Regions from separate parts of the Salinicola sp. JS01 genome, predicted to be linked through region 1. Evidence: predicted binding sites of a transcription regulator. Region 1 holds the regulator's gene; the other holds the start of a gene.
The links. The regulator PhoB, encoded in region 1, activates phosphate uptake and scavenging genes when phosphate is short. The targets are predictions, from matches to a motif close to TGTCATANNNNTGTCANA.
Positions count from the first base shown of each region.

Region 1 (5,544 bases):
CGCCGGCGTCTCGAAGATGCTGCCCAGATAAGAGCCGATGAAGAACACGATCACCGCCGGCGTGAGCACGTACTCGACGTTCTCGCACAGGCCGGTGACGAAACCGCCCCAGGGCCCCATGGATGAGCGCGCGAAGGAGTAGGCCGCACCGGTGTGCGGCAGGGCCGGCGACATCTCGGCGATACAGAAGGTCAGGCCCAGGTACATCACCGCGATGATCGCGGTGGCGATCGCCATGCCGCCCCAGCCGCCCGAGGCGAGCCCCAGGTTCCAGCCCGAGTAGTGGCCCGAGATCACCGCGCCCACACCCAGGGCCCAGAGCGACCAGGGCCCGGCGTGGCGACGCAGGCCGCGCTTGTCGAAATAGCTGGCATCCTGCTGCTGGTAGTGGATGCCGACGGCGGGTTTACCGTGGTTTGTCATTGTTCTACTCCCAAGGATCGAGCCACCCTGTTCCGCGATCCCAGTGCTGCCAGCGTCTATCGACACCCAGGAGCGACGCCGACATCCGCTGACCGCGCCCACCTCGAGTCTGAGCGCGTCAGCGTGACAAAAGCAATATCTATCGCTACGCCCCGTACGCTATCGCTGCGCCAACTGCCACGCCTATCGCCGCGCCTCGCTGCCGGCGGGGTTGTGGTGTAAGGTCCAGCCAGTCGCGTCCCGCTCGCCGTTCTGGAGAATTCGATGTCCGCCGCCGACCCCACGCCACGCCCCCGCGGCCTGGCGCGAATCCCCGACTTCCTGCGCCTGACCCGGCTCGACAAGCCGATCGGCACCTGGCTGCTGATGTGGCCCACGCTGTGGGCGCTGTGGCTCGCCGCCGACGGCCTGCCGGACCGCGCCAACCTGATCATCTTCGTGCTCGGCGTTTATCTGATGCGCGCCGCCGGCTGCGTGGTCAACGACTACGCCGACCGCAAGATCGACGGCCACGTCAAGCGCACCAAGGAGCGCCCGCTGGCCACCGGACGCATCCGCGAACACGAGGCCAAGACCCTGTTCGCGGTGCTGGTGGCGGCGGCCTTCGTGCTGGTCTGCTTCACCAATCTGCCCACGGTGCTGCTCTCCTTCGTCGGCGTGGCGCTGGCCGCGCTCTATCCGTTCATGAAGCGCTACACCCACCTGCCCCAGGTGGTGCTGGGGCTGGCGTTCTCGTGGAGCATCCCGATGGCGTTCATGGCGGTGAGCCGCAGCGTGCCGCTGGAGGCGTGGCTGTTGCTGCTGGCCAACCTGACCTGGACCGTGGCCTATGACACTCAGTACGCCATGGTCGACCGCGACGACGACATCAATATCGGGGTCAAGTCCACCGCGCGCCTGTTCGGCCGCGCCGACAAGCTGATCATCGGTCTGCTGCAACTGGCCACGCTGGGCCTGCTGGCCGGGATCGGGGCACGCCTGGCGCTGGGCGGGTTCTTCTGGCTGGGGCTGGCGGCGATGGCGGCGACCTTCGTCTATCAGCAGTGGCTGATCCGTGGGCGCGAGCGCGGCCCCTGCTTCCAGGCCTTTCTCAACAACTTCTGGTCGGGGCTTTTACTGTTCGCCGGGGTGGTGCTGAGCCTGTGGCCGGTGATATGAGCCGCTGCCCTCATCGATCGCCTCTTCGCGCCCCCAGCGGTCGCCGCCAGGGTCGATGGTCTCGATGCGAGATGTGAGGGATGACATCGATGTCACGTATTTGTCATATTTTCACGCTGTAATCGTCACCGTTCTGTCACGGCCGGAAGGTTGTCCGCTGCACGCGCGCCTCCTCCGGCGGCTCACTCGAGGCCTGTCATGAGCTCCAAGACCGTACTCATCGTTGACGACGAGCCCTCCATCCGCGAAATGATCGCGGTGGCGCTGGAGATGGCCGACTACCGCGTGCTGGAGGCGGACAACGCCCAGAGCGCCCACGCCATGGCGCTGGACCACAAGCCGGACCTGATGCTGCTCGACTGGATGATGCCGGGCACCAGCGGGATCGAGCTGGCGCGCCGCCTCAAGCGCGAGGAGGCCACCGCCGAGATGCCGATCATCCTGCTCACCGCCAAGGGCGAGGAGGACAACAAGGTCCAGGGGCTCGAAGCAGGCGCCGACGACTACATCACCAAGCCGTTCTCGCCGCGCGAGCTGGTAGCCCGGCTCAAGGCCGTGCTGCGCCGGGCCACGCCACCGGGCATCGAGGAGGCGGTCGAGGTCGAGGGGCTCAAGCTCGATCCCGCCAGCCATCGCGTCACCTCCCACGGCAGCGCGCTGGAGATCGGCCCCACCGAGTACCGCCTGCTGCAGTTCTTCATGACCCATCAGGAGCGCGCCTACACGCGTAGCCAGTTGCTCGATCAGGTCTGGGGTGGCAACGTCTACGTCGAGGAGCGCACCGTCGACGTGCATATCCGCCGGCTACGCAAGTCGCTGGGCGAGAAGCACCAGCATCTGATCCAGACGGTGCGCGGCACCGGTTACCGCTTTTCGATCAGGGAGTAAGTCGCAGCGTGCGCTACTGGATCAACGAGCTGTGGCGCCTTGGCTACATGCTGTTCGGGCTCGGCGCGATGGGTACGCTGCTGGGCGAGCTGTTCGGCGCGCTGTTTGCCGGCCTCGGCTGGGGGCTGGCCGCGGGGCTAGGGCTCTACGTCTTCCTGCATCTACGCCACGTGCGCCTGCTCTATGTGTGGCTGCTGCGCCATCCGCGCGAGGCGCCGCCGCCCGGTACCGGCGTCTGGGGCGATCTGTTCGACCGCCTCTACACCTACCAGAAAGCGCAGAGCCAGATGCAGCAACGGCTGCGCGATATCCTGCGGCGCATCCAGGACTCCTGCGAGGCGATGCGCGACAGCGTGGTGATGCTCGATCCGCGCGGCGACCTGGAGTGGTGGAACAGCGCCGCCTCCGACATGCTCGGCCTGCAGCCCGACCACGACCGCGGCCAGCCGATCACCAACCTGCTGCGCGATCCGCGCTTCATCGACTACTTCGAGGCCCGCGACTACCGCGAGCCGCTCATGATCCCCTCGCCGATCGACGCCGCGCACACCCTGCAGTTCCATATCACCCTGTTCGGCGACGACGAGCGCCTGCTGATGGTGCGCGACGTGACCCGGCTGCACCAGCTGGAGATGATGCGCCGCGACTTCGTCGCCAATGTCTCCCACGAGCTGCGCACCCCGCTGACCGTGCTGGCGGGCTATCTGGAGACCTACTCCGACCACGCCGATCAGCTGCCGACCCGCTGGCAGCGCGGTTTCTCGCAGATGCAGGCGCAGACCACGCGGATGCAGAACCTGGTCGAGGATCTGCTGCTGCTGTCACGCCTGGAGATCGACAGCCCCAATGACGACCGCGACGCCATCGATGTGCGCGCCCTGCTCGAGAGCATCGTCGACGACGCCCGCGGGCTGAGCGCGGGGCACCAGCAGATCGCGCTGCAGGTCGACGAGCCTCATCGCCTGCTCGGCAACACCAAGGAGATTCGCAGCGCGGTCTCCAACCTAGTCTTCAACGCCGTGCGCTACACCCCCGAAGGCAGCCGTATCACCCTGCGCTGGAAGCCCTGGCACGATGGCGCCGCGATCGAGGTGGAGGACGACGGCGAGGGCTTCGACCCGGTGCACATCCCGCGCCTGACCGAGCGCTTCTACCGCGTCGACAAGGGGCGCAGCGCCGCCACCGGCGGTACCGGCCTGGGGCTGGCCATCGTCAAGCACGTGCTGCTGCGCCACGATGCTCAGTTGGAGATCGTCAGCCGACCCGGCATGGGCGCCCGCTTCCGCTGCGTCTTCCCCGCCACGCGTCTGATCACAAACGACGAAGGCAACACGCCGGCGATCTCGGCGCAGCCATGAACGCCGCGGGCGGCACTGCGCGGCCCGGCTCTTTCCGCCTTTTCACGCACGGCTGCCCTACGCTAGCTGTCCCCTGGCTCTCGCTGGCCTCTGGCTCTTACTGGTCTCAGCATTAGATCCACTCTCCATCAGCTCACGATTGAGCGGGCCTTTTTCCATCGACCCTTTTTCCATCGACCCTTTCCCATCGCCCCTTTTTATCGCACCGGGTTCGTCGCGCACGCTTCCATGGCAACGGCGCGATGCGCAGCGGATTGTTATCTAAATCTTAAGTAGGTGCTGCCGATAAAGTGAGCGGACTAGTAATACATTCCTCTACATGAATCGGCAGATACCTCGGATAAGGACGGCTTTCGCGATGACGATGCGGCAAAAACTCTGGATCACGGTGGGATTGATGTGGTTCGGCATGCTGGTGCTGGTGGGCTGGATGGCCCTGGAAAAGCGCGACACCCTGATGGCCGAGCGGGTCCAGAGTCTCAAGAGCTTCGTCGCCAGCGCCCAGACGCTGGTACAGCGCTACGCTGATCGCGCCGCCCAGGGTGAGTTCAGCGTCGAAGCGGCGCAGGACTTCGCCCGGCGCAATCTGTCGGCGCTCGATCTCGACGGCAGCTATGTCTACGCCTTCAACGGCAAGATTCACCTCGTCTATCACCCCAAGCGGGCGATCGGCACCGACATGAGCAACTTCCGTGACGACAACGGCGTCTACTTCTATCGCGAGCTGAAAGCGCTGGCCGACTCGCCCGACGACGGCACCCTGGAATACACCTCGACCAACGCCGACGGCGAGGACGTCTCGCGCATCAACTACGTGCGCCATGTCCCCGCCTGGGACTGGTATCTCGCCGCCAACGTCTATGTCAGCGACATCCAGCACGCGTTCTGGATGGGGGTGCTCAAGATGAGTCTGATCGCCGGCACGATCGGCATCGCGATCACCCTGGTGATGGCGTGGATCATCCGCAGCGTGCTGGGTGATCTGGGCGGCGACCCACGCCACGCGCGTAACGCGGTGCAGGGCATCGCCGAGGGCGACCTGACCCGGGCGCTGACGCTCAAGCCCAATGACCGCCATAGCCTGCTGCACGCCATCGAGGGTATGCGCGTGCATCTGGCCGAGGCCCTGGGCGGCGTGCGTCAGGCCTCCACCACCATCACCGTGGGCGTGGGGCAGATTCACAGCGGCAACCAGGACCTGGCGGCACGTACCGACCAGCAGGCCGCCTCGATCGGCGAGACCGCCTCGAGCATGGAGCAGTTGACCCAGACCGTACGTCAGAACGCCGAGAACGCGCGCCAGGCCAATGGCCTCGCCGGCCAGGCGCGCAGCACCGCCAGCGAAGGCGGGGCGATGATGGATCAGGTCGTCTCCACCATGCAAGGCATCACCGACAGCTCGCGCCAGGTGACCGACATCGTCGAGGTGATCGACTCGATCGCCTTCCAGACCAATATCCTCGCCCTCAACGCCTCGGTGGAAGCGGCCCGCGCCGGCGAGCAGGGGCGCGGCTTCGCCGTGGTCGCCAACGAGGTACGCACGCTGGCCAGCCGCAGCGCCGACGCCTCGCGTCAGATCCGCGAGCTGATCGATGCCTCCAACCGCAAGATCGAAGCGGGGTCGAGGATCGTCGCCGAGGCCGGCGAGACCATCGGTCGGGTGGTCGAGTCGGTCTCGCGCATGACCGATCTGATCGAGGAGATCTCGGTCGCCTCC
Region 1 is NZ_CP127244.1:4,005,667-4,011,210, forward strand. It holds gene QO259_RS18305 (amino acid permease) at 1-423, opposite strand, end outside; gene ubiA (4-hydroxybenzoate octaprenyltransferase) at 688-1,581, shown strand; gene phoB (phosphate regulon transcriptional regulator PhoB) at 1,780-2,469, shown strand; gene phoR (phosphate regulon sensor histidine kinase PhoR) at 2,478-3,827, shown strand; gene QO259_RS18325 (methyl-accepting chemotaxis protein) at 4,186-5,544, shown strand, end outside.

Region 2 (5,544 bases), 960 kb from region 1:
TGTCTGCCGATACCTTCACCTGGCGACAGTCTACCACTCCCGCCTTGCTTAACCGCGATTAACTTATACGATGAATACCATGTGTATAAGTCATGGATAAGATCATGTCGCGCCCCCTGATCCTGATACTCGGCGACCAGCTCAGCGAGACGCTCGACGTCCTCACCCAGGCGCCGGACGATGCCCTCATCGCGCTGTGCGAGGTCCACGCCGAGGGCGAGTACGTGCCGCACCATCCGCAGAAAATCGTGATGCTATTATCGGCGATGCGCCACTTCGCCGACACCCTGCGCGACAAAGGGTATCAGGTGCACTACAGCGCGCTCGACGACGACGACAACCGCCACGACCTGCTCGAAGAGGCGGAGCGCCTGGCCGAGGCCTATGCCTGCGACGAGATCCGCGTCACCCATCCCGGCGAGTGGCGGCTGTTCGAACGCATCCAGCGCCGCGGCACCCGCTGGCGGCTCTACCCGGACAACCGCTTCTACTGTTCGATCGATGCCTTCGGCGAGTGGATGGCAGGGCGCAAGCGCTTTCGCATGGAAGATTTCTACCGTCACATGCGCAAGCAGACCGGGCTCTTGATGCAGGCAGACGAGCCAGCCGGCGGCCAGTGGAACTTCGATCATGACAACCGCGCGCCGATCGATCAGGGTCTCGACTTCCCCACCCCACCGCGTCACCGCATGGACGCCACCACACAGGCGGTGGCCGAGCTGGTAGCGACGCACTTCGGTGAGCATTTCGGTACGCTCGAGGGCTTCAACTGGGCGGTGACCCGGCGCCAGGCGCTGGGTGATCTGCGCCATTTCCTCACGCATGCGCTGGCCGACTTCGGCACCTACCAGGACGCTATCAGCGACCGCGAGCCGCTGCTCTACCACTCGCGTCTCGCCGCGGCGATGAACATCGGCCTGCTCTCGCCACAGGAGGTGTGCGAGGCGGTGGAGACAGCCTGGCAGGAAGGGCGCGCGCCGATCAACGCCGCCGAGGGCTTCATTCGTCAAATCCTCGGCTGGCGCGAGTACGTGCGCGGCATCTACTGGCAGCGTATGCCCGGCTACAAGCAGGAGAACCGGCTCAACGCTCGTCGCGGCCTGCCGGCCTTCTACTGGAGCGGCGACACCGACCTGCGCTGCCTGCAGCGGACGATCGAGATGACCCGCGACAACGCCTATGCGCACCATATCCAGCGGCTGATGGTGACCGGCAATTTCGCCCTGCTGTGCGGCGTCTCTCCCGCCGCCCTGTGCGACTGGTACCTGGCGGTCTATGCCGACGCCTTCGAGTGGGTCGAGCTGCCCAATACCCTCGGCATGACCCTCTATGCCGACGGCGGCTATCTCGGCTCCAAGCCCTACTGTGCCTCGGGAAAGTACATCGACCGCATGTCGGATCACTGCCGTCACTGCCGTTACGACGTCAAGCAGGTGACCGGCGACGACGCCTGCCCGTTCAACAGTCTCTACTGGCACTTTCTGGAGCGCCATCGCGAGCGGCTCAAGGGCAATCAGCGCATGAAGCTGATCTATGGCAGCTGGGACAAGATGGCGCAGTCGCGCCGCGAGGCGATCCTGACGCAGGCGAACGCCTTCCTCGACCGCCTGGATACCGAGCCGCCGTATGGCCGCGGCGAGCATGCCGAGGGTTATCGGCGCCGCTGATACGCGCGCACGCCACCGCTATCGGGCAAGCCCTCGTCGACTTGCCGCGGTGAGTGTGTGAAGCGTTGGATCGATTGGGATCGAGGCGCGGATTTAGCGCCGGAGCGAGCGCTCTGGGAAGCGGTCAGCGAAGCGCTCAGAAGACCAGCGGCATGCGTGATAGCAACGGATCGTGATAGTGCGGCTCGTGGCCGACGATCTCGTCGTTGGCGACCTGCTGGACGAGATAGGCACGGTGGATACCGGCCTGCTTGAGTTCCCCGTAGACATCGTCGAGTGCGCGGAACAGCATCGGCTTGCCGCGCCGTGTCAGCACCTGCGTCGAGCCATCTTCCGGCTCCACCATCACTTGGTAGTAGCGGCTACCGGCGTGGGCGATGACGCGAATCTCGAAGTTGTCGTGATCGCGGGAAAAGCGTGTGAGCTCCTTGAGGTCCATGGTTCCCTCCTGTTCGGGTTGCATGTGCGAATACGGTGTCCAGCCATCCCTGCTGGACACCCGACTGGCGTGGCCTGGCTGGCCTCGCGCATCCTGACCATTAGGTCGGATTCTTGTTAAGACTATATGTCAGCGGCGACATTTGCAGCACAAAAACGTCACCCTAGGATCACCGCTGCGGGTAGCGTTGCTCGCCGCGCAGTCGCACCACCACGCGCCCGTGGGGGGCCCGCTTGGCCGCGCTCTTGAAGCGGCTCCAGAGGTCACCGAAGCTGTCGATGTGGGCGTCAGCCGGCACCTGCAGCGCGGTGATCGACAGCCGCGTATGCGGGAAGAAGCGCAGTTGGTCGAAGCGATCCTTGGCCTCGAAACCGCCGGCGAGGCGCTCGGTCTCCGGCAGCAGCTCGAGGCTCTCGGCGGCGAAATTGTGCTGCAGCCTGGCCAGCCGCCGGTGCAGGCCAGCGGCGCTATCGAGCAGCATGATGAAGTCGTCACCGCCAAGATGGCCGAGAAAATCCTCACGCTCTACGCTTTCGCTCAACACCCGCGCCAGGGTCAGGATCATCTGATCGCCCAGGGCATAGCCGAAGCGGTCGTTGAATGGCTTGAAGTGATCGAGATCGAGATAGCAGGCGACGAAGGGCTTGTTCTGACGCTGATAGTGCTCGAGCGCGGCGCGGATCGGCCGGTTCCCCGGTAGTTGCGTCAGCGGATTGGCCTGCCGCGCCAACTGCACCTGCTGCTCGGTGAACAGCTGCAGCAGGTTGATGACATGCCCGATGCCCAGATAGCGGCCAGCGTCGGTGATGATGAAATCCTCATCGCGCATCGACTCGTCACGGCCGGTCACCTTGCGCGAGACCTGCTCCAGGGGCTCGCCCGCTTCCACACAGAGTGCGCGCCGCTGCATCACCGTTTCGACCGGCTGACGGCCGTGCAGATCGAAGCCGTAGCGCTTGCCCAGCAGCGCCATCAACTGCTGACGCCCGAGTAGACCGAGCGGCTGACGACGCTGGTCGACCACCGCCAGCGCACTGGCATTCGGCAGGCGGCTGAAACACTCCGCCGCCTCGGCTATGCTCGTTCCGGCGCCAAGTGTCGGCAGCGCCACGCAGAGGCGGCGGATTTCGGTCGTCGAGGCACTTTGGCGGCGCGCCGCGGCCAGCGCGGTCAGTTGCGCCTCCAGCTCGGCGCGCTGATCCTGCGGTGCTGGGCTGGGCCGCGCGAACAGCCAGCCCTGATAGAAGTCGGCCCCCAGCTCCACCAGCGCCTGCAGCTCGCCCTCGCGCTCGACCCCTTCAGCGACCACGCGGCTACCCAGACTGTGGGCGATATCGATGATCGAACGCACGAAACGGCGCTTGACCCTGTCGTGGTCCAGGCCGCTGACGAAGTGACGGTCGAGCTTGACGTAATCGGGATTGAGCTGCGACCACAGGCGCAGCCCGGCATAGCCGTCGCCGAGGTCGTCCAGGGCGATGGCGAAACCCATCGTCTGGTAGTGCTGGGCCGCTTCCGCCATCAGCCGCGGCTCGATGCCCGGCGACTGCTCGGTGATCTCGATCACGATCTGCTGCGGGCTCAGACCGTGCGCTGCCAGCAGCGCCACGGTCTGGCCGCCGATATGCGCAGGATCGATCAACACTTCGGGCGTGACATTGAGAAACAGCAGCTCGCTGAGCCCGGTGGCGACCCAGCTCTCGACCGCTCGCTCGCGACAGAGCCGCTCCAGCGGTGCCAATTGGCCGGCCTCGCGGGCGGCGCAGAACAGCGGCAACGGCGAGGCGTAAGGCGACCCCTGGGGGCCGCGTGCCAGCGCTTCATAGCCCAGCACGCGAGCAGTCGGCACGCTGACGATGGGCTGGAAATGCATGCGCAGATCGCGCGCGTCGAGCAGACGCTGAAGCGCGGGAACGGCGGGCACATTGGTGGCAGAGTTCATGTCTGCCAGCGTCGCAGCAGCACATGACAGAAAGATGACAGCAGGCCCGCCAACAGGCCTCGCCGCCGTTCGGCGCGCCCGGCATGAACTCTGCCGGGCGGCGGGTCGGAACTTACTGGTACGCGGAGGGGTCGATCGCCTTGCCCAGGGAGTTGCGGTCGATCCAGCGCCCCGCCTTGGCTTCCTTGTAGCGGAATACCACACGGTCACCCACCACCACCGGCAACTCCGCGTCTTCGGTCTGGTAGCTGTAGAGTTCACCGTCCACGGTCAGCCAGTGCCGATAGAGATCCGGCATGCCCAGCCACTCCTTGAACGGCCCCTCGCGTTCGAGCTTTTCCAGTTGCCCGCGAACCTCGATCTTGGGGACGCGCTGGCGTCGCCCACGCTGAAAACCGCCTGCCATAGGTGTGACTCCTCAAACCGTTGATGCGTTACTCGTAATGCTGGCCATAGCTGTCCGGGGCCAGGTCCTCGAATCGGGTGTACTTGCCGATGAACGCCATGTGTACGGTGCCGATGGGGCCGTTACGCTGCTTGCCGATGATCAGCTCGGCCAGCCCCTTGTTGTCGGGGTTATCGCTATTGTAGACCTCGTCACGGTAGACGAAGGCGATGACGTCGGCGTCCTGCTCGATGGCGCCGGACTCGCGCAGGTCCGACATCACCGGGCGCTTGTTGGGGCGCTGCTCGAGCGAGCGGTTGAGCTGCGACAGCGACACCACCGGGCAGTTGAACTCCTTGGCCACGCCCTTGAGCGAGCGCGAGATCTCGGAGATCTCCGCGGTGCGGTTCTCGGATAGCCCCGGCACCTGCATCAGCTGCAGGTAGTCGATCATCACCAGCCCGATGTTGCCGTGCTCGCGGGCGATACGCCGTACCCGCGAGCGCAGCTCGTTGGGCGACAGCGCCGGGGTATCGTCGATGAACAGCTGCTTGTCCTTGAGCAGGTTGACCGCCGAGGTCAGCCGCGGCCAGTCCTCGTCCTCGAGCTGGCCGGTCCTCACTCGGGTCTGGTCGATCCGCCCCAGCGACGACAGCATACGCAGCATCAGCGACTCTGCCGGCATTTCCATCGAGAACACGATCACCGGCTTGTCGCCGGCAACCACCGCATGCTCGACCAGGTTCATGGCGAAGGTGGTCTTACCCATCGACGGGCGCCCGGCAATGATCACCAGATCCGACGGCTGCAGCCCCGAGGTCATCTCGTCGAGATCGCGGAAGCCGGTCGAGATACCGGTCATCTGGCCCTTCATGTTGAACAGCTCGTCGATCCGATCGACCGCCTTGGTCAACAGCTGACTCATGCCCTGGGGGCCGCCGAACTTGGGCCGCGACTCGCTGATCTGGAACACCAGCCGCTCGGCCTCGTTGACCAGCTCGTCGGAGGCGCGCCCATCCGGGGAGTAGGCGCTGTCGGCGATCTGACGCGAGGCCTGGATCAGCTTACGCAGGGTGGCCCGCTCGCGCACGATATCGGCATAGGCACGAAT
Region 2 is NZ_CP127244.1:536,594-542,137, reverse strand. It holds gene QO259_RS02655 (cryptochrome/photolyase family protein) at 105-1,667, shown strand; gene QO259_RS02650 (DUF6482 family protein) at 1,804-2,106, opposite strand; gene QO259_RS02645 (bifunctional diguanylate cyclase/phosphodiesterase) at 2,276-4,048, opposite strand; gene QO259_RS02640 (hypothetical protein) at 4,161-4,454, opposite strand; gene dnaB (replicative DNA helicase) at 4,483-5,544, opposite strand, start outside.
Region 2: the regulator PhoB is predicted to act here: its motif matches at 2,221-2,238, upstream of QO259_RS02650 (DUF6482 family protein).